Regions from separate parts of the Micromonospora inositola genome, predicted to be linked through region 2. Evidence: riboswitches for the same ligand, from Rfam matches in the RefSeq annotation. Region 2 holds a riboswitch; each other region holds the start of a gene.

Region 1 (6,970 bases), 2.0 Mb from region 2:
CCGGCTTCCTGCCGCACCTGTCCGGCCTGGAGAACCTGAAGGCGTACTGGCGGGCGACCGGGCGGCCCTGGGACGACGCGCACTTCGACGAGGCGCTGGAGATCGCCGGCCTGGGCTCCTCGGTGCACCGGCGGACCAAGAACTACAGCCACGGCATGCGCCAGCGGCTGGCCATCGCGCAGGCCATGCTCGGCCTGCCGGAGCTGCTGGTGCTGGACGAGCCGACCGACGGGCTGGACCCGCCGCAGATCGCCGAGATGCGCCGGGTGCTCCAGCGGTACGCCACCGACGGCCGCGCGGTGCTGGTCTCCAGCCACCTGCTGGCCGAGGTGGAGCAGACCTGCACCCACGCGGTGGTGGTGAACAAGGGCCGGATCGTGGCGTCCGGCCCGGTGGAGGAGATCGTCGGCGACTCGCCGAGCGTGCTGTTCGAGGTGACCGACCCGGACGCCGCCCGCACGGTGCTGGACCGGCTGCACGGGGTCCGGGTGCTGCCCGACGGCGACGGCGGGCTGGTGGTGGACACCAACGGCACCGCGCGCAGCGAGGTGGTGGCGGAGCTGGTCCGGGCCGGCATCGGGGTGGACCGGGTGGTGCCCCGGCGCCGCCTGGAGGACGCGTTCCTCGCCCTGGTCGGCGAGAACTCTCGGGGAAGCGGGGACCGGTGATGGCAGGCTCTTCGGTCGGGTCGCGGGACGCGGCGGGCGCGGTCGGTCCGGGCGGGGCGGCGGCGGGCTACCGGCCGTCGGCCACCCTGCCGTTCGCGGCGGAGTTCCGCCGGCAGGCGTCGCGGCGGCGTACCCAGCTGGCGCTCGGGTTCATGGTGCTGCTGCCGTTGATCATCCTGGTCGCGTTCCAGTTCGACTCCGGTGGCGACGAGAACAACGGGCGGAACGAGTTCGGCAGCCTGGTCGACCTGGCCACCTCGGGCGGGCTCAACTTCACCCTCTTCTCGATCTTCGTGTCGGCGTCGTTCCTGCTGGTCGTGGTGGTGGCGCTGTTCTGCGGGGACACGGTGGCCAGCGAGGCGAGCTGGGGCAGCCTGCGCTACCTGCTGGCCGTCCCGGTGCCCCGGGCCCGGCTGCTCACCGTGAAGCTGCTGATCGCGCTCGCGTACTCGGCGCTGGCCCTGCTGCTGCTCGCGGGCACGGCGCTGCTCGCCGGCACCCTCCGGTACGGCTGGTCGCCGCTGCGCAGCCAGGTCTCCGCCGAGCTGGCGCCCGGCGAGGGGCTGCTGCGGCTGCTGGCGGTGCTCGGCTACCTGGCGGTTGTCCTGCTGGTGGTGGCCGGGCTGGCGTTCCTGCTCTCGGTGACCACGGACGCCGCGCTCGGCGCGGTCGGCGGCGCGGTGCTGCTCTGGATCCTTTCCAGCATCCTGGACCAGATCACCGCGCTCGGCGGCCTGCGCGCCTTCCTGCCGACCCACTTCAGCAGTGCCTGGCTGGGGCTGCTATCCACGCCGGTGCAGACCGACGACGTGGTCCGGGGCGCCATCTCGGCGATCGGCTACGCCACCCTCTTCTGGGGGCTGGCCTTCTGGCGCTTCACCCGCAAGGACGTCACGAGCTGACCATTTCTTCACCGAATTTCGGCATGCAGGCGCCGGGGTGGTCGGTGGGCAGGGCGCACCGGCCGTCGCCGGGTAGTCGGGCGTCGCACCAGATGCGGGTACGCACGAACTGGCGGTCCTCTTCGCTGAGAGTGGTCTCGCCGAAGTCGATGACGGTGACGTGGCCGAGCGAGTCACGCAGCGATCCGGCCAAGGTCCGGAAGCAGGCGGTCGAGTTCGTCGTGCCACCAGGTCGAGGTACTTGTGGACCTGGCCGGGGTCGTAGCCCCGCCAGCGGCTGTCGAAGCCGGCGGCGCGGACCAAATGCGGGTGCAGGCGTTCCCCAGTCACGCAGGTCGGGAGCGGGTGGGTGCGGTGAGGACCGCATCGAGCAGGCCGGGGTAGAGGCGGTCCAGTTCGTCGCGGCGCAGCCGGACGTACCGGCTGGTGCCGGCGACCCGGGTCCGCGTCAGGCCGGCCTCGCGCAGCACCTTGAGGTGGTGGCTCCGGGTGGCCTTGGAGACCCCAAGCTCGAAGGTGCCGCAGACGTGGTCGCCGCCGGCGGCCAGGACGCGCACGATCCGCAGCCGTACGTCGTCGGCCAGCGCCGCGAGCACGGCGGTGACCGGTACGTCGCGCAGTTCAGGTTCGTGCAGCTCCATGTGACCAGTGTAACCGTTGTTCGACATTCGTCGAACAAGCTCCTAAAGTCGGTGCCGTTGGTTCGACGATATTCGAACATAGGAGCTGCGATGCGCTCTCGTCACGCCGCCTTCCTCCCGCTCTTCGCGGTGCTCAGCTGGGGTGTCATGTTCCCGGTCCTGGCCAGCGCCCTCGCCCGGGTCGACGCGCTGAACCTCACCACCGCCCGGTACGTCCTCGCGACCGCCGTCCTGCTCGCCCTGCTGCTGGCCCGGGAGGGCCTGGCCGCCCTGCGCTCCGGCGGCCGGGCGGTCGAGGTGGTGGCGCTCGGCGTGCTCGGCTTCGCCGGGTTCAACGTGCTGACCAACCTGGCGCTCGGGCACGCCGCCCCGCAGCAGATCGCCCTCTTCGTCGCCACCACCCCGCTGGTCACCCAGCTGGTCCGCTGGGTCCGGGACGGCGTACGCCCCCGCCCGGTGCTGCTCGGGTTCTCGCTGCTCGCCCTCGTCGGCGTCGGTCTGGTGATCACCCGCGGCCGGCTCGACGGGCTGGGCCAGTTCGGCGTCGGCGGACTGCTGATGATCGGCGCGGTGCTCGGCTGGGCCGTCTACACCCACGGCGCGAGCCGGTTCACCGGCTGGTCCCCGCTGCGCTACACCACGCTCACCGCGGTCGCCGGGACCGCCGCGATGCTCGCCGCCAGCCTCGCCGCCGACCTCGCCGGCTGGCAGCACCTGCCGGCCGCCGCCGACCTCGTCGCGGTCGCCCCGCAGCTGGCGTACGCCGTGCTCGTCGCCGCTGTCCTCGCGGTACTCGCCTGGAACACCGGGGTGCAGCGGCTCGGCGCGGCCGACGCCGCCCTGTTCATGAACCTGGTCCCGGTGACCACCTTCGTGGTGCAGACCGCCCGGGGCTACCGGCCCGGCGCGGTGGAACTGGTCGGCGCGACCCTGACCATCGCCGCCCTGGTCGCCGCCAACCTGGCCACCCGCTCCCGCGCCGCCACCGTGCCTGCCCCCGTGGCGGTCACCGACCGGCCGGCCGTCGTCGAGCCGATCGCCGTGGTGGCGCGCTGAGGTAAGCAGAGCTTCGAGTTCGGGGAAGTGGGGGCCTCCGGCGGCGGAGGAGCCCCACTTCCCGGAAGTCGTGCGGATCTTGGCGCTGGTGAGCGGGGGTGGCTCACAGCGTGGGAAGCAGGCTCGGCAGGCGCGGCGCACGCGCATAGACTCGACGGCACAACTGCATACCTCATCCAGAGGGGCTGAGGGATACGGCCCGACGACGCCCCGGCAACCACCCGCGCGCTCGACGACGAGCGAGAAGCGGGCAGGTGCCAATTCCGTCCCCGCCGCAGGGTGCGATGCGGGGAAAGATGAGAGGAACTCCTCGACATGACGTCGACGCTTCCCGCCGCTTCCGGCATCGACACCACCCTCAGCCCGGCCCGCGCCCTGGTCTGTCGCGCCTGTTCCGCGCGCTACCCGCTGGCCGCCCAGCACGCCTGCTACGAGTGTTTCGGCCCGCTGGAGGTCGACTACGACGCCGCCGCGCTCGCCGCCGTCACCCGCGAGCAGATCGAGGCCGGCCCGAAGAACCTCTGGCGGTACGCTGCCCTGCTCCCCGCCGGCCAGGACCCGGCCACCCGGGTGACCGTGGACCCGGGGCTCACCCCGCTGGTCGCCGCCCCGCACCTCGCCGCGGAGCTGGGCGTCACCGCCCCGCTCTGGGTCAAGGACGACAGCGCCAACCCCACCCACTCGTTCAAGGACCGGGTGGTGTCGGTGGCGCTGACCGTCGCCCGGGCGCTCGGCTTCACCCGGTTCGCCTGCGCCTCCACCGGCAACCTGGCCAACTCGGTGGCCGCGCACGCCGCCCGGGCCGGGGCGCCGTCGGTGGTCTTCATCCCCAGCGACCTGGAGCAGGGCAAGGTGGTGACCACCGCCGTCTACGGCGGCGAGCTGGTCGCCGTCGACGGCTCGTACGACGACGTGAACCGGCTCTGCGGGGAGCTGGTGGAGACCGACGAGTTCGAGGACACCGCGTTCGTCAACGTCAACGTCCGGCCGTACTACGCGGAGGGGTCGAAGACCCTCGGGTACGAGGTGGTCGAGCAGCTCGGCTGGCGAATCCCCGCCCAGGTGGTGATCCCGATGGCCAGCGGCGAACTCCTCACCAAGATCGACAAGGCGTTCTCCGAGCTGGTCGAGATCGGCCTGGTCGAGGCGCCGGCCGGCGGCTGGAAGGTCTTCGGCGCCCAGTCGGCCGGCTGCAACCCGATCGCCACCGCGCTGCACGCCGACAGCGACGCCATCACCCCGGTCAAGCCGACCGGCATCGCCAAGTCGCTGAACATCGGCGATCCGGCCGCCGGCCTCTACGCCCTGGAGGCCGTCCGGCGCACCGGCGGCTGGATGGAGTACGCCGACGACGACGAGATCCGCGCCGGCATCCGGCTGCTCGCCCGGACCACCGGCGTCTTCGCCGAGACCGCCGGCGGGGTGACCGTCGCGGTGCTGCGCAAGCTGGTCGAGTCCGGCCGGCTCGACCCCACGGCGGAGACGGTCGTCTTCAACACCGGCGAGGGCCTGAAGACCATCGACGCCGTCGCCGCCGAGGTCGGCCCCACCCACCGCATCAAGCCCTCCCTCCGCGCCGCCCGCGACGCCGGTCTCCTCGCCTGACCCCCACCCCACCCGTCCGGCCGTCGTGGCCGGGCGGGGGACGGGCGGATCGCCCGGACGGGGGATCGGGCGGATCCGCCGGGTAACTGGCTTTTCGCTGTGAGTGTAGGAAACCCGCCGCTAAGGACTTGACGGCAGGATTGGGACGGCGCAAGATGCTCCGTGCGGGAGGGCGTTTCGCCGGAGACTTTGTTCTTTCGACCCAGCGCCAGCGGCGTTGTGCGATCGTCCCTCCCGACCAACGTCGCGATCGGGGCCAGCGTAATTCGCTGGCCCCGATCGCCCTTTCCGGCGCACCCTCGCAGGCATGGGCATCACGATCGCGCCGTTCGACGCCGCCGACCAGGCCGCGATCGACGAGGCGTACCGGATCGGGGCGGCGGCCAACGAGGCGGACCTGCCGGACTTCCCGCCGTTCTGCCGGCAGCGCTTCGACGCCGCGATCCGACATCCGATGCCGGGCAACGCGCCGCGCTGGGCGCTGGCCCGGCTCGACGGTGTGCCGGCCGGCTACCTGGTGCTGGACCTGCCGCAACTCGACAACACCGACAACTCGACCGCCGACCTGGTCGTGCATCCGGCGTACCGGCGGCGGGGCGTCGGCCGGGCCCTGCACGAGCACTGCCTGCGGCTGCTGGGTGAGCACGGCCGCAAGCGGGTGATGGGGATGGCGGTCTCGGCGCTGCCCGGGGGCGTCGCCCGACCGGAGGCCGGCGGCGCCTTCGCCGCCACGATGGGCGCCCGCCCGGTGCTCGCCGAGGTGCGCCGCCGGCTGGCGACCGGCCGGCTCGACCACGCCGCGCTCGACGCCCTGGCCGCCGACGCCCGGGCGCACGCCACCGGCTACCGCACCGTCCGCTGGCAGGGCGACACCCCCGAGGAGTACGCCGCCGACGTGGCCTACCTCGACGGCCGGCTGATGACCGACGCGCCGCTGGGCGAACTGGAATGGGAGCCGGAGCAGGTGGACGTCGCTCGGTTGCGGGGCACCGAACGGGCGCTGGACGCCCGGGGCCGCCGGCGCTACCACCATGCGGCCGTGCACGCCGCGACCGGCCGGGTGGTCGCCTGGACCCTGATCGACCTGGGTCCGAGCGCCGACTGGCACGCGTTCCAGCAGATCACCATCGTCGACCCGGCGCACCGGGGGCACCGGCTCGGCCTGCTCACCAAGGTGGAGAACCTGCGCTGGGTGCTCGGCCACGAGCCGGCGCTGCGGGTGATCGACACCTGGAACGCCGCCGAGAACCGACACATGATCACGATCAACGAGCAGCTCGGGTTCCGCCCGGTCGACGCCTGGACGGACTGGCAGCTCACTCTCTGAGCCCGCCGTCGACGTTGCCGGCCGGGTGCAGTCGCCGCACCAGCTCCTCGACCGCCCGGTCGAAGTCGGTGTCTGGCGCGAACTGGTGCCCGCCGATCTTCGGCGGCACGTACATCGCGGTGAGGGTCGCGGCGAGCAGTCGGCACAGCGCCTTGCCGACCAGGCCGGTGCGGCGGCCGGGCGGCAGCATCCAGATGGCGATGTTGGCGAGCATGAAGGGCAGGAGCAGGACCAGCGAGAAGGTCCGGGTCGCGGTTCCGCCGGCGAGCCGGCTCCAGCTGTACGCCTCCAACGTGGCGCCTCCGGCGCCGTGCGGGTCCCCGAAACCGGGGCGTACCTGGTAGAAGCCGGCGTCCCGGTCGCCGGCCACCCGGCTCACGATCGGCCGATCCAGCATCGCCTCGGGGCCGCGATCGGCGACCCCGTGCACCCTGATCTCGGTGGTTCCCACCCGCGGCCGTCCCCCTCCTTCCGTCGGCCGCGCGGTTACCCGGACCCGGCCCGACCATTCCGCGGAGCGGCAGGCGAGGATCCGACTTGTGACACGCCCCTACTGATCTGGTGGCTTGCTGTTGCATGATGGCGGGCATGACGGAGACCCCGCACCCCCTGTACGACAGGCACGCCGACACCCTGAACCGGGCGCTGACCGCGATCACGGAGCGCGGGTACTGGTCCGCCTACCCTGAGTCGCCGAGCCCCCGGGTGTACGGCGAGACCGCCGCCGCCGACGGGAAGGCCGCCTTCGAGGCGTACCTGAACGGCGACTTC
Region 2 (6,970 bases):
ACTTGCCGGAGCCGGACGGGCCGATCACGCAGGCCGTGCCGCCCCGGGCCACGTCCAGGTGCGCGCCGCGCAGCACCTTGTTCGCGCCGAAGGCGAGGTGCACGTCGCGGACGGCGAGGCTGACCGAGGTGGTGGTGACGGTGCTGGTGGCGGTCATCGCTGGTCCTCACGCTTCGGCGCGGCGGTCTGCGGGGGCAGGGCGACCTGGCCAGCCACGGCCAGCCCGCCGTCGTTGTCGGGGTCGACGGTGACCGCCCGGCCCTGGCGCAGCCGCCGGTCGATCCAGTTGACCGCGTGGGTCAGCGGCACGGTCAACGCCAGGTAGAACAGGCCGGCCAGCAGCAGGGCGGACTGGTTGCCGGTGTTCGCCGCGTAGTCCTGCCCGATCCGGAACAGTTCCCGCTGGCTGGCCAGCAGGCCGAGGAAGTAGACCAGGCTGGAGTCCTTGATCAGGGCGATCAGCTGGTTCACCCAGGCCGGCAGCACCCGCCGGATGCCCTGCGGGACGATCACCAGCCGCATCGCCTCGCCCCAGGAGAAGCCGAGCGCGCGGGCCCCCTCCAGCTGCGCCGCCTCGACGCTCTGGATGCCGGCCCGGAAGATCTCACCGATGTACGCGGCGGCGATCAGCGACAGCGCCAGGATCCCCAGCGGGTACGGGTTCGGCCCCCAGACCTCCATGCCCAGCGGCGCCAGGCCGACGCCGATGAGCAGGATGGTCGCGGCGGCGGGCAGGCCGCGGAAGATGTCCGTGTAGACCCGGGCCGGCCAGCGCAGCCAGCGGGTACGGGAGATGCCGGCGATCGCCAGCAGGATGCCCAGCACCGAGCCGAGCAGGGCGGCGGAGACCGCAAGGATCAGCGTGTTGGGCAACCCGACGGTGAGCATGTCGGGTAGCGCCTGGCGCATGGAGTCCCAGTCGAAGAAGGTCTCCCACAGGGTGCTCAACGGATCCATCGGAATCTCCTACCGCCCCGCTCGGTCGTGTTCGCGTACGTCAGGAAGCCGTCGACGCCGACGGCGCCGCCGCGCCCGGGACGGCGACGGTGCCGCTGCCCGGCTTGAAGTCGGCCGGGATCGGCCGGCCCGGGTAGTACTGGGCCTGCAGCTTCGTCCAGGTGCCGTCGGCGATGACCTCGTCCAAGCCGTTGTTCAGCGCCTCGCGCAGCTTGTCGTTCGCCTTCGCCACCGCGTACGCGGTCGGGGCCGGGCTGAGCTGCTTGGCCGCCACCTTGATCTTGCCGTTGCTGTCCGCGGCCGACTTCTCGCCGATCTCGGCGGGGGCGATCCAGGCGTCGGCGGTGCCCGCCTTGAGCTGGTTGATCGCGCCGTTGTAGTCGGGCACCCGCACCGGGTTGAGGTTCTTGCCGGTGGCGTAGTCGTCCTGCACGGTGCCCTGCACGACCACCACCCGCTTGCCGGCGAGCTGGTCGAAGCTGGTGATCGGCGAGCCGGTCGGCACGTCCAGTCCGAAGTAGCCGAAGTCGTAGCCGTTGCCGAAGTCGACGGTCTTCTTCCGCGCCTCGGTGATCGTGATGGACGAACTGCCCACGTCGAACTTGCGGTTGTTGACCTGCGACAGCAGCGCCGAGAAGTCGGTGCCGACGAACTCCACCTTCAGGCCCGCCTTGGCGGCCACCGCGGTCAGCAGGTCGTTGTCGAAGCCGGTGAACTTACCGTCCTTCAGGTAGACGTTCGGCGGGGCGTCGGTGAGCGTGCCGGCCCGCAGCACCCCGGGCTGGAGCAGGCCGTACGGGTTGGCGGCCTCGCTGGTGGAGGCGTCGTCGCCGCAGGCGGTGAGCGCGGTCGCGGCGAGGACGGCGGCGGCGCCGAGCGCGGCGACGCGGGTCAGGGCAGGAAGGAATCGCACAGGTGTCTCCCGGGTCGGATGGCGACGTGGGCGCACGCCGCCGACGGCACGCCCGGGGCGGGCGAGCCGGAGTGGGTGGTTCGAGAAAAGGGGGTGTGGCGCTCAGCGCGCGTCTGGGCGACGACAGCCGTCGCTACACACCCGCATCAGGTCGACGTGCCGCCGCTTGACCAGCGCGAAGCCGGCCGGGTACGCGACGTCGTCGGCGAGCGGGGCGCGAAAGTGAGCAGACATGGTTCCCTCGGGTCGGTAATGACCTGGGTACCAGGCCACGCTTGCACCGGCGTGCTGCCGGTGCCTGGTCTTCACCCGGGGCACCCCACCGCGGAGGAGGGTTGCCGGCCAGCGAGCCGGGGCTTGACGCTGGCGCTCATGACCTGCCGAGAAGGCTAGCAGCAGCGCCGCCCGGCTCGTCCAGCCGTTATGACCACCCTCACGTCCCGTGCGTTACCGCCCGGGATCAGGGCCGGCGTACCGGGGCCGAGGCGGCCTCGTGGACCTCGGTCACGCGGCGACGCAGCGCGGGCCGGGCGGGCACGATCGGCGCGTCGCGGCCGGTGCCGTGCCGGCCGTCACCGCGCCGGCGGTCGGCGGAGGAGGCTTTCTCCTCGTGATAGTCCTGCTCCACGTTGACGGTCCAGACGTCGTGACCGGCGTCGTGGGCGATGTTCTCGGCGGTCAGCATCGCCGTCAGCATCGAGTGGTCCTGGTTGTTGTACCGGTGCATGCCGTTGCGCCCGACCGGGTGCACGTTCGGCACCTCGCGGGCCAGCCAGTCCCGGATCACGTCCACATTGCGCTGGTACCGCTCGTCGTACACCGGGTACGCCTTCGGCATCCGCACGACGTGACCGGCCTCCACACAACCCGGCCGGACCAGGCCGAGCCGCTCCAGTTCCCCGGTGGCGAGCGCGACCAGGTCCGCGTCCGGCGTACGCCACATCTCGTCGTCCTCGAACACGAAGTACTCCAGCCCGAGGCAGGTGCGTCCGTCCTTCACCAGGTACGGCGACCAGGAGCCGAAGTTCTGGATCCGCCCCACCTTCGCCGCCGGGTCGTGCACGTAGATCCAGTTGTCCGGGAACGAGAACTCCTCGGGCACGACCAGCGCGACGGTCAGAAAGTCCCGGTAGCGCAGGTCGTCGGCGGCGGCGCGCACCTCGGGCGGGGCGGCCGGCCGCAGCGCGTGGACCAGCGCGGAGATCGGCATGGACGAGATCACGTGGTCGGCCGGCTCGGTCCGTTCCCCGTCCGCGTCGGCCACGGTCACGCCGGTGGCCCGGCGGGCCGCCGGGTCGCGGTGCACGGCCGTCACCCAACTGCCGGTACGCACCGAGCCGCCCCTCTTCTCCACCTGCTCGGTGCAGCGCTCCCACATCATCCCGGGGCCGTGCTTGGGGTACTGGAACTCCTCGATCAGGCTCGCCACGTCCTTGCGGTTGCGGCGCGGCAGGAGGGCGTTGACCATCGCCTTGGACAGCGACAGATTCTTGATCCGCTGCGCGGCCCAGTCGGCCTGCAACCGGTCGGCCGGCATCCCCCAGACCTTCTCCGTGTACGTCTTGAAGAAGATCGAGTAGAGCCGCCAGCCGAACCGGGCCGACACCCAGCCCTCGAAGTGCGACTGGTCCTTCGGCGGCCGCAGCCGCGCCCGCCCGTACGAGCCGACGCAGCGCAACGCCTCGACGACGCCCAGGTTGCGCAGCGCGTTGCCGGCGCTGAGCGGGTAGTCGTAGAGCGCGCCCCGGTAGTAGATCCGGCTCATCCTCGGCCGGAGCAGGAAGTCCTCGTCGGGCAGGATCTCGTGCCAGAACGCCTCCACCCGGGAGACCTTGGTGAAGAACCGGTGCCCGCCGATGTCGAAGCGCCAGCCGTCCCGCTCCACGGTGCGGCTGATCCCGCCGACCACGTCGTCGGCCTCGAAGACCCGGACCGGCTCGCCGTGCCGGAGCAGCTCGTACGCCGCGGTCAGTCCCGCCGGTCCCGCCCCGATGACCACGGTGCCGTTGTTCTCGCCCATGCTGCCCGAGCCCTCCGCCCGTCCGCCTGACAGTTGCGGCAGCGCGGTTACCCGGCCCGCCCCCGAACTCACCTCTCCGTGCCGCGCGATGTCGCCGGCCCCCGGTCCGCCCGCCGTCCCGCGTCCACCGACAACAGGTGTCAACGGCCGCGGAACGGGGATGCCGGGCGACGGTTCGCGGTCCGGGGTGGTCGCGGGCGGGGCGACGCGTGGGGGACGGATGGTGAACGGGCGGACGGCCGGTGTGGCCCTCGGTCCCGCCACGGACCGTCCGGGGCCCGTGGTCCGGCTCCGACGCGCCGGCCGGCCGCTGTCCCGGCTCGCCGCCCGGGTGCCCGCCCCGTGGGGGTTCGTGCTGGCGGTCTTCGTCGGCTCGAAGGTCGTGCTCAGCCTGGTCGGCGTGATCGCGCTGAGCGCGTGGGACGGGGTGCCCGGCGCGCCGCCCGCCGACGAGGCGATGATGCGGGCCCAGCAGCACGCCATCTCGCCGCACCGGTGGATCTCGCTCTGGTTCGCCTGGGACTCGTTCCTCTACGACCACCTGGCCCAGCTCCCGCTGGACCGGCCCTGGCGGGACTTCGGCTTCCCGCTGCTCTATCCGTTCCTGGCCCGGCCGGTCGCGCCGCTGCTCGGTGGGCACACCGCGTGGGCCCTGCTGCTGGTCAGCAACCTCGCCCTGGTGTTCCAGCTCTACTACGCCCACCAGCTCGGCGCCCGCCTGATCGGCACGGGCGGCGCGGCGGGCGGCGCCGACCCGGCGGCGGGTCGACGGTTCGTGCGCTACCTGCTGCTCCTGCCGACCGCCTTCCTGTTCCAGGCGGCGCTGACCGAGTCGCTCTTCCTCTGCCTGGCGCTGGCCGCCTTCTGGTACGCCGAGCGGCGTCGCTGGCTGCTGGTGGGGATCGTCGGCTACTTCCTGGCGCTGAGCCGCTCGGTCGGCTTCCTGCTGGTCGTACCGCTCGCCCTGGTCCTGCTGCGCCAGCACGGGTACCGGCTCGACCCCCGCACGCTCGGGCGGTACCTGCGGCGGGGCTGGCCGCTGCTGCTCGTACCGGCCGGCTGGCTGACCTTCATGGCGTTCTGCCGCTGGCAGTCCGGCGACTGGTACGCGTACAAGCACGCCCAGGAGCGGGGCTGGGGGATCAGCGTGCAGAACCCGTTCCGGGTGGCGTACGCGGCGCTGACCGGGGAGAACAGCGCCGACGCCCTGCGGGTCTGGTGCGCCGTGGCCGTCCTGGTGGTCGTCCTGGCCGGGCTGCGCCGGGCCGAGCTGCCGTACCTGGTCTACACGGTGATCGTGGTGCTGGTGCCGCTGTCGATGGGCCCGCCGGTGCACAAGAGCCTGCTGCGCTACCTGCTCGCCGCGTTCCCGGTCGCGCTGGTGCTGGCGCGCTGGGCCCGCCGGGCCAGCCTCGACACCTGGTTCACCGCCGCGCTGGCGCTGCTCCAAGGGGCGCTCTTCGTGGTCTGGCTGACCTACTGGACGCACTTCGTCATCTGAACCCCGGCCTTGCTATGCAACGAGTTGCATAGCAAGATGCTGGCATGTCGCTGGAGCACGCCATCCTGGTCTCGCTGCTGGAGCAGCCGGCCTCCGGGTACGAGCTGGCCCGGCGCTTCGACCGCTCGATCGGCCGCTTCTGGACCGCCACCCACCAGCAGATCTACCGGGTGCTCAAGCGGATGGAGGCGGACACCTGGATCGCGGGCGAGGAGATCGGCCAGGAAGGGCTGCCCGACAAGAAGGTCTGGTCGGCCACGCCGGCCGGCCGGGCCGCGCTGGTGACCTGGCTGCGCGCCCCGGTTCAGCCGGAGGCGGTCCGGCACGAGCTGGCCGTCAAGATCCGCGGCGTGGCGTTCGACGACGCCCCCGGCCGCGCCGCCCTGGTCGCCGAGGTCGAGCGGTACCGCGCCGACCACGAGGCCACCCTCGCCGGCTACCTGGCCGGCGAGCGCCGCGACTTCCCGGACCCCGACGAACTGGACGCCCGCGAGTCGCTCCAGCACGTCGTGCTGCGCGGCGGCATCGCGTACGAGCGGATGGTGCTGGCCTGGCTCGACGACGTCCTCGCCACCCTCCGCGACCTCGACCCCCCGACCAGGAAGGCGACCCCGTGACCGACCCGCTGCTGCTCAACCCGCACACCTACGACCCCACCCACCTCGACGAGCCCTCCCGCCGGCTGCTGCGGGCCACCGTCGACTGGTTCGAGTCTCGCGGCAAGCAGGCGCTCGTCGACAGCTACAACCGGCGCGACTGGTACGGCGACTTCCTCGACTTCGCCGCCAAGGAGGGCCTCTTCGCCACCTTCCTCACCCCGGCCGCCGACGGCGGCGGCGACCCGGACAAGCGCTGGGACACCGCGCGCAACGCGGCGCTGAGCGAGATCCTCGGCTTCTACGGCCTCGGCTACTGGTACACCTGGCAGGTCACCGTCCTCGGCCTCGGCCCGGTCTGGCAGAGCGGCAACGCCGCCGCTCGGGCCCGCGCGGCCGAACTGCTCGACGCCGGGCACGTGATGGCCTTCGGGCTCTCCGAGCGCCCGCACGGCGCCGACATCTACTCGACCGACATGGTGCTCACCCCGGACGGCGCGGGCGGCTTCCGGGCCACCGGCGGCAAGTACTACATCGGCAACGGCAACGTCGCCGGGCTGGTCTCCGTCTTCGGCCGCCGGGCCGACGTCGAGGGCCCCGACGGGTACGTCTTCTTCGTCGCCGACAGCCGGCACCCGGCGTACCGGCTGGTCCGCAACGTGGTCAACGCGCAGATGTACGTCAGCGAGTTCCGGCTGGAGGACTACCCGGTACGCGCCGAGGACCTCCTGCACACCGGCAAGGCCGCTTTCGACGCCGCGCTGAACACTGTCAACGTCGGCAAGTTCAACCTCTGCACCGCCTCCATCGGCATCTGCGAGCACGCCATGTACGAGGCGGTCACCCACGCCCACAACCGGGTCCTCTACGGCAGGCGGGTCACCGACTTCCCGCACGTCCGCCGCGAGCTGACCGACGCGTACGCCCGCCTGGTCGCGATGAAGCTGTTCAGCGACCGGGCGGTCGACTACTTCCGTTCGGCC
Region 3 (6,970 bases), 2.0 Mb from region 2:
CATCCGGAGCAGGTCCGGGTCGGTCAGGACGGCGGCGTCGCCGAGCGCGGCCCGCAGGTCGTCGAGGAGGGGGGAACCGGCCATGCGGCGAAGGCTAGGCCGTCGCCAGGTGATCATCAACCGGGCGTCCGGCGCGCTACATTGGCCGCCATGCTGTATCTGGACCGGCCGACCGTGCCCTGGCGGGGCCGGCTCTGGTCGCACCTGATCAGCGACGTCTCCTACGCCGAGCTGCACGCCTTCGCCGAGGCGCTCGGCGCGCCCCGCCGCGGCTTCGACCGGGACCACTACGACATCCCCGCCGAGCGCTTCCCGATGGCCGTCTGGCTCGGCGCCCAGGTCGTGCCCAGCCGCGACCTGGTCCGCCTCCTCCGCGACGCCGGCCTCCGCCGCCCCAAGCACCTCACCCGCCCGCGTCCGCCCCGCCACTCCCGCGATCTCGCACTTCCGGCCCCGGATCTGGGCTGATCCGCCCGTTTCGCCCGAACCTCAACTGCAGGATCGCCGAGACGGGGAGGGGACGGGGGCGGGGAGGGGACGGGGGAGGGTCAACGGAGGGTTTTGAGTTCGCGGGTGAGGTTGGCGCGGGCGGGGGGTTCCCAGCGGGCGTGCAGGGCGGGGAGGCGGTAGAGGGCGGGGAGGGCGAGGAGGGCTTCCAGGACCCTCGTCCGGCCGGCGCGGAAGTCGGGGTCGGGGACGTGGGCGTACTCGCGGCGGACGGCGGCGGCGTAGCGGTCGTACACCGGTGGTGGGCTGGCCAGCACCGCCAGGTCGGCGTCGCAGAGCAGGGCGCCGTCGGGGTCGTCGGCGGCCACCGCGTGCCCGGCGGTGAGCAGCACCAGCCGGCGGACCTCGGCCACCGCGTCGGCCGGCAGCCCGGCTTCGGCGAGGAGTTCTCCCGCGAGGGCCGCGCTGGCCCGTTCGTTGGCGTCGCCGCCGGCTCGCGGGTCGTAGACCGCGTCGTGGCACCAGGCGGCCAGCCGGACCAGGTCGGGACGGCCGGTGAGCGCCGCGTGGCCGTCGACCACGTCGAGCACGGCGGTCAGGTGGTCGGCGGTGTGGTAGTGCCGGTGCGGCTCCCGCCAGCCGGCCAGCAGCCGCTCCCCGGCCCGGTCCACCCCGGCCGGGTCGGTCGCCCCGGCGCCCCGGACGGCGGCGCGCCACCGCTCGATCAGCTCTCCCACCCGGTGCAGTCTGCCGCACGGCGAGGATTCACCGGGTGTGACGCGGGTAGTCCCCGCCATGGCCGTGGCCCGGGATCGACGACCTCCGTTCCTGCGTCGTGCCGCATTGAAGGAAGGGATGGTCGACGTCGACGCGGCGCGGATCGCCGAGGCGACGGAGCAACTCAGGAACCGGAGCAAGGCCACCCTGCACGACCGGCTGCACCGGGTCCGGATGGCGATGGGCCTGGCCGTCCAGGCCGGGCTGGCCGCCGCGCTGGCCTGGATCATCTCCCACCAGGTCCTCGGCAACCCGCAGCCGGTCTTCGCGCCGATCTCGGCGGTCGGCACGCTGGCCGCGTCGGTCGGCCAGCGGCTGCGCCGGACCGTCGAGCTGATCATCGGGGTGGTGGTCGGGGTGGCCCTCGGCGACTTCCTGGTCTATCTGCTCGGCGCCGGTGGTTGGCAGTTGGGGCTGGTGGTGACCGCCGCGATCCTGCTGACCATCTTCTTCGGCGCGAGCGTGGCCGTCGTGATCCAGGCCGCCGCCACCGCGGTGCTGATCGTGACGCTCAGCCCGTCCACCCAGAACCTGGAGATACCGCGCTTCGTCGACGCGTTCATCGGCGGTGGCATCGCGTTGCTGGTGACCGCGATCCTGCTGCCGCTCAACCCGCTCCGGGTGATCAACCGGGCCGCCCGGCCGGCGCTGGACCTGTTCTCCGGGCAGCTGGACGTCACCGCCGAGGCGTTGCGCAACCGGGATCGGCAGAGCGTCCAGCGCGCCCTGGAACGGCTCCGGGAGAACAAGGACGAGCTGGCGACGTTCACCGAGGCGATCGAGGGGGCCAAGGAGACCGCCACGCTCTCCCCGGTCCGCTGGCACCGCCGCGACGAGCTGACCCACTACGCCGAGGCGGCGGACCCGATCGACCGGGCGATGCGCAACAGCGGCACCCTGATCCGCCGCTCGGTCACCATGATCGAGGACGAGGAGCCGATCCCGGAGCCGATGCCGGACGCGGTCGCCCACCTGGCCGAGTCGGTCCGCATGCTCAAGCACGAGTTCGCCGTCGGCGAGGAGCCGCAGAAGGCCCGCGAGTGCTCGCTGCGCGCGGTGAGCGAGGCCGGCCGGGCGTACGCGCAGGGGGTGGGCTTCTCCGGCAGCGTGGTGATCGCCCAGGTACGTACCACCGCCAGCGACCTGATGGTCGCCTCCGGCATCGAGCAGGACGAGGCGAACCGGCTCGTCCGGGAGGCGTTCGGCGGCGAGAAGGAACAGCCGCCGGGCGTCCAGCCCGAGGAGGACACCGCGCCGAAACCGCCGACGGCACCTCCGCTCGGGTGACCGGCCCGGTCAGCGCAGCGCGGCCAGGGCGGCGACCAGCCGGTCCACCTCCGCGTCGGTGCTGCCAAGGCCGATGCTGGCCCGCAGCGCGGTGGGCGGCAGGTCGCGCCGGCCGCTGCGCGCCGCCGCCTCGGTGAGCAGCCGCCGGGCCAGCGGGTGGGCGCAGAAGAGCCCGTCCCGGACCCCGATCTGGTGCGCGGTGGCCAGGTGGGCGGCGACCTCGGCGGAGTCCCGCCCGGCCACCACGAAGGAGACGATGCCCACCCGGGGCGCCTCGGGCGCGAAGGTGCGCAGCTCCACGACGTGCGGCAGGGCGGCGAGCCCGGCCCGCAGCCGGGCCAGCAGCCGCTGCTCCCGGGCGTGCAGCGCGTCCCGGTCGGCACCGGCGAGCGCGGCGCAGACCGCGGCGAGGGCGACCGCGCCGAGCAGGTTGGGGGTGCCCGCCTCGTGCCGGGCCGGGCCGGTGGCCCACCGTATGTCGTGGGTGGCCGCGCCGACGTGACCGGTGGCGCCGCCCCCGGCCAGGTACGGCGGGGCGGCGTCCAGCCAGTCCGACCGCCCGACGAGCACCCCGGCGCCGAACGGCGCGTACAGCTTGTGGCCGGAGAGCGCCAGGTAGTCCACGTCCAGCGCGGCCAGGTCGACCGGCGCGTGCGGGGCGAGCTGAGCCGCGTCCACCAGGATCCGGGCGGAGTGCCGGTGGGCGACCCGGGCCAGCTCGGCCACCGGCCAGCGCTCACCCGTCACGTTGCTCGCCCCGGTCACCGCGACCAGCACCGGCGGGCCGGACCGGGCCCCGGCGGCCGCCGGCGCTCCGGGCCGCGGGGTCGGCCCGTTCCCCGCGCTCACCCGGCGCAGCTCGCCGAGGGCGGCGTCCAGCGCCCGGACCGCCCCGGCGGGGCTCTCCGGCACCGGCAGCCGGACCGAGCCGCGCGGCCACGGCAGCAGGTTGGCGTGGTGCTCCCCGGCGAAGGTGACCACGGTGGTGCCGGGGGGCAACGCCCGGGCCAGCAGGTTGACCGCGTCGGTGGTGTTCCGGGTGAAGATCACGTGGTCGTCGGCGCGGGCGCCGAGGAAGTCGCCGACGGTCTGCCGCGCCCGCTCGTAGGCCAGCGTGCATCGTCGCGACAGCGCGCCGGCGCCGCGGTGCACGCTCGCGTACCAGGGAAGCAGCTCGGCCACCGCGTCGGCCGCGGCTCGCGCGCACGGCGCGCTGGCCGCGTGGTCGAGGTTGATCTGCCCCGGTACGCCGAGCACGCCGAGCGGGTCGGCGTCCGCCCGCCGGCCCGGCAGCGCGGGCAGTGCGGGCAGCGAGGGTACGAGGGTGACGGTCATGGCAGAACCTCCGGGGTCCAGGGGGACCCCGGGGTGTGGGCACCGGGACGGGGTCCGCGCTTGCCCAGCACGCCGTTCGGGCTGGGCCCGGTCATCACCCGGGGCACCCCACCGCGAACTCGACGAGGGTTGCCGGCCAGCAAGCCGGGGCTTGACGCTGGCGCTCGTGACCTGCCCGGCAGCATAGCGGCCGCAATGCGGCCGGACCAGAGGGTCGCGGGTGACTACGCTGACCGCATGGCCGATACCCCGCCCGGCGGAGCCCCGCCGCCGCCGACCGCGCCCGCCGCCCCGCCGCCGGGGTCGGTGACTCCCCGGATGCCGCTGCGCCGGCTCGGCTGGCGGCGGTTCCTGGTGCTCGCCGGAGTCGTCCTGCTGATCGCCGCCGGGGCGGTCTTCATGGTCTTCACCCTCGGCGAGAGCCTGGGCGCCCAGGCGCTGCTGGTCGGCGTGATCGCGGCGGTCCTGCCGGTGCCGGTGCTGGTCTCCTGCTTCCTCTGGCTGGACCGCTACGAACCGGAGCCGCTCAAGTACCTGATCTTCTGCTTCGCCTGGGGCGCGTTCGTCTCCACGGCGATCTCGCTGAACGTCAACGAGGGCGCCGCGTGGCTGTTCAAGGGCTGGGGGCTGCCCTCGGCGCTGGTCGCGGTGCTGGTCGCCCCGTTCATCGAGGAGCTGACCAAGGCGGCCGGGCCGATCCTGCTGCTGATTTTCCGCCGGCGGGAGTTCTCCGGGGTCACCGACGCGCTGGTCTACTGCGGCCTCTCCGCGGTCGGCTTCGCCATGGTGGAGAACATCCTCTACCTGGGCGGCTACGGCTACCGGGTGGGCGTCGAGGAGTACGGCCCGGCCACCGGCGCCCAGCAGGTGATCGCCATCTTCATCGTCCGGATCCTGATCTTCGGCTTCGCCCACCCGCTGTTCACCTCGATGACCGGGGTGGGCCTGGGCATCGCCGCGCGGACGGCCGACCGGCGGGTCCGCGTGCTCGCCCCGATCGCCGGCCTGCTGCTGGCGATGATGCTGCACGGCACCTGGAACCTGCTGCCCTCGCTGGCCGTGGCCACCGGTCAGCCGCTGATCGCCCTGTACGGCTACATCGGCGTGATGGTGCCGATCTTCTTCGGCATGGTGGGGCTGGCGATCTGGCTGCGGGCCTGGGAGGGGCGGCTCACCGAGCGGACCCTGCCGGACTACGTGCGGGCCGGCTGGCTCACCCCGCCCGAGGTGGCGGCGCTGGGCAGCCTGGGCCGGCGGCACGCGGCCCGCACCTGGGCCCGCCGGATCGCCGGCGACGGCGGGGTGAAGGCGATGCGCGGTTACCAGTTCGCGGCGACCCGGCTGGCGCTGCTGCGGGACGGGATGCGTCGGGGACTGGACCGCAAGCAGGCCGACCGGGAAAGGACGGCCCGGGAGGAACGGGAGCTGCTGGAGGCGATCGCGGCGTACCGGTCGTTCTTCGTGGGGCGGGATCCGCAGACGCCGGTCGGGGTCTGGGACGGACAGCGCTACCACCTGCGGTTCCCGGACGGCTCGCAGCGGGCGGTGCCGGCGCCGGACGAGCCGGTGGTGCCGATCCCGGTGGTGCTCACGCCACCGCCGCCCCCGGCCCATCCCGCTGCCTACGGCCCGCCCGGCTGGTACGGCCCCCGCCCGGCGGCACCCTGGCCCCCCGGCGCCTGACCCTGGGTCAGGTCATCATGCCGGTGAGGAAGTCACCGAGGCCCTGCGCGATCGCCATCAGTGCCGCCCCGATCCCCTTGAACATCTGGGCCGCGCCGTCCGGCCGGAACGCCATGAAGTAGATCAGGAAGGCGACGAAGCCCCACAGCAGCAGCTTCTTCAGAAATACCGGCATCGTCCCTCCCCAGGGCGCTGGAGGTGCCTGGCTTCCCGTCGGGAAGCAGCGCAAACGGCACCCCCGGGGCGAGGCGGGCCGGCTACCCGGATACGGGCCAGTGCTCCGCCCTTCAGGGCGGAGAGCACGTCAAAGGTAGAGGCCGGTCGAGCCGGTGGGCTCCTTCTCCACCCGTTCGGCGGCGACGGCGTGCACGTCACGCTCGCGGAGCAGGACGTACCCGCGGCCGTGCAGCTCGACCTCGGACCGCTCGTCGGGGTCGAAGAGCACCCGGTCGCCGGAGACGATCGAGCGCACGTGCGGGCCCACCCCCACCGCGGTGGCCCAGGCCAGGCGCTTGCCCACCGCCGCGGTCGCCGGGATCACGATGCCCGCGGTGGAGCGGCGCTCACCCTCACTGCCCTCCATGCGCACCAGCACGCGGTCGTGCAGCAGGCGGATCGGCAGGCCGGAGTCGAGGTTCTGGTCGGCGGTCACGCGAGAGACGCTACCGCGTGCGCCGGGGTCGGTCGTGCGGTGGTTGAGCGGAGTCGAGCGGGGGCAATGTGTGGCGGATCCGCCCTAGGGTGGGCGTACGGACGTATCCTGTCCCCCCCTGTGTCGTGGGCGGACCAGCTTTGCAGGAGGTGCGCTTGAGCCGCTTCGAGCGGGTACGCGGACGGCTCCGTCACGCGTACGAGTCGGGACGCGAGTCGGTGCGCGTGCGCCGTGTCGACCCGGCGGACGAGCCCGACGACCCGGGCGTGGCCTCGCCGGCCTCTCCGGGTCCGGAAGCGCCGCCCGCGGCGACGGTGGTGGGCGCGGAACCGCCGGCCGCGATGCACAACTCCACCTCCAGCCGGGACGACGCCGACGTGCCGCACGCGCTGCGGATCGCGGCCGCCTGGTCGTGGCGCCTGATCGTGATCGGGCTCGTCACCTGGGGGCTGCTCAGGATCGTCGGCACCATCCGGATCGTGATCATCCCGCTGGCGGTCGCGCTGCTCCTCTCGGCGCTGCTCGCCCCGGCCGTCGGCTGGCTGCTCAGGGCCCGCTTCCCCCGGTCGCTGGCGACCGGGGTGGTGCTCGTCGGCGGCCTGGCCGCGGTGATCGGCACGCTGACCCTGGTGGTGAACGAGTTCATCCAGGGCGTACCGGACCTGACCGACAAGTCGTCCCAGGGCGTCCGGCAGATCCAGGACTGGTTGAAGACCGGGCCGCTGCACCTGTCGGACAGCCAGCTCAACAGGTACATCGACGAGGCGCAGCGCTGGGTCAACGGCAACA

What was found. Region 2 has a riboswitch for S-adenosylmethionine ahead of GA0070613_RS20770 (ABC transporter substrate-binding protein). Riboswitches for the same ligand answer to the same signal wherever they lie in the genome.
Region 1: linked by a shared signal. The riboswitch ahead of thrC (threonine synthase) and the one ahead of GA0070613_RS20770 (ABC transporter substrate-binding protein) in region 2 are both predicted to bind S-adenosylmethionine.
Region 3: linked by a shared signal. The riboswitch ahead of GA0070613_RS11430 (aminotransferase class V-fold PLP-dependent enzyme) and the one ahead of GA0070613_RS20770 (ABC transporter substrate-binding protein) in region 2 are both predicted to bind S-adenosylmethionine.

Annotation. Positions count from the first base shown of each region.
Region 1 is NZ_LT607754.1:2,366,967-2,373,936, forward strand. Features, by position in the region: gene GA0070613_RS11315 (alpha/beta fold hydrolase) at 1-668, shown strand, start outside; gene GA0070613_RS11320 (ABC transporter permease) at 668-1,570, shown strand; gene GA0070613_RS11325 (hypothetical protein) at 1,560-1,844, opposite strand; partial or broken gene GA0070613_RS33370 (DivIVA domain-containing protein) at 1,832-1,900, opposite strand; gene GA0070613_RS11335 (ArsR/SmtB family transcription factor) at 1,897-2,211, opposite strand; gene GA0070613_RS11340 (DMT family transporter) at 2,302-3,267, shown strand; SAM riboswitch class I at 3,437-3,570, shown strand; gene thrC (threonine synthase) at 3,583-4,872, shown strand; gene GA0070613_RS11350 (GNAT family N-acetyltransferase) at 5,180-6,199, shown strand; gene GA0070613_RS11355 (hypothetical protein) at 6,189-6,650, opposite strand; gene paaN (phenylacetic acid degradation protein PaaN) at 6,788-6,970, shown strand, end outside.
Region 2 is NZ_LT607754.1:4,363,114-4,370,083, forward strand. Features, by position in the region: gene GA0070613_RS20760 (amino acid ABC transporter ATP-binding protein) at 1-157, opposite strand, end outside; gene GA0070613_RS20765 (amino acid ABC transporter permease) at 154-957, opposite strand; gene GA0070613_RS20770 (ABC transporter substrate-binding protein) at 998-1,870, opposite strand; SAM riboswitch class IV at 2,137-2,248, opposite strand; gene GA0070613_RS20775 (NAD(P)/FAD-dependent oxidoreductase) at 2,331-3,890, opposite strand; gene GA0070613_RS20780 (hypothetical protein) at 4,171-5,391, shown strand; gene GA0070613_RS20785 (PadR family transcriptional regulator) at 5,436-6,008, shown strand; gene GA0070613_RS20790 (acyl-CoA dehydrogenase family protein) at 6,005-6,970, shown strand, end outside.
Region 3 is NZ_LT607754.1:2,387,296-2,394,265, forward strand. Features, by position in the region: gene GA0070613_RS11410 (FAD-binding oxidoreductase) at 1-84, opposite strand, end outside; gene GA0070613_RS11415 (DUF4031 domain-containing protein) at 151-468, shown strand; gene GA0070613_RS11420 (HD domain-containing protein) at 549-1,184, opposite strand; gene GA0070613_RS11425 (FUSC family protein) at 1,303-2,511, shown strand; gene GA0070613_RS11430 (aminotransferase class V-fold PLP-dependent enzyme) at 2,521-3,846, opposite strand; SAM riboswitch class IV at 3,898-4,018, opposite strand; gene GA0070613_RS11435 (PrsW family intramembrane metalloprotease) at 4,042-5,529, shown strand; gene GA0070613_RS32730 (hypothetical protein) at 5,537-5,704, opposite strand; gene GA0070613_RS11440 (GroES family chaperonin) at 5,834-6,181, opposite strand; gene GA0070613_RS11445 (AI-2E family transporter) at 6,271-6,970, shown strand, end outside.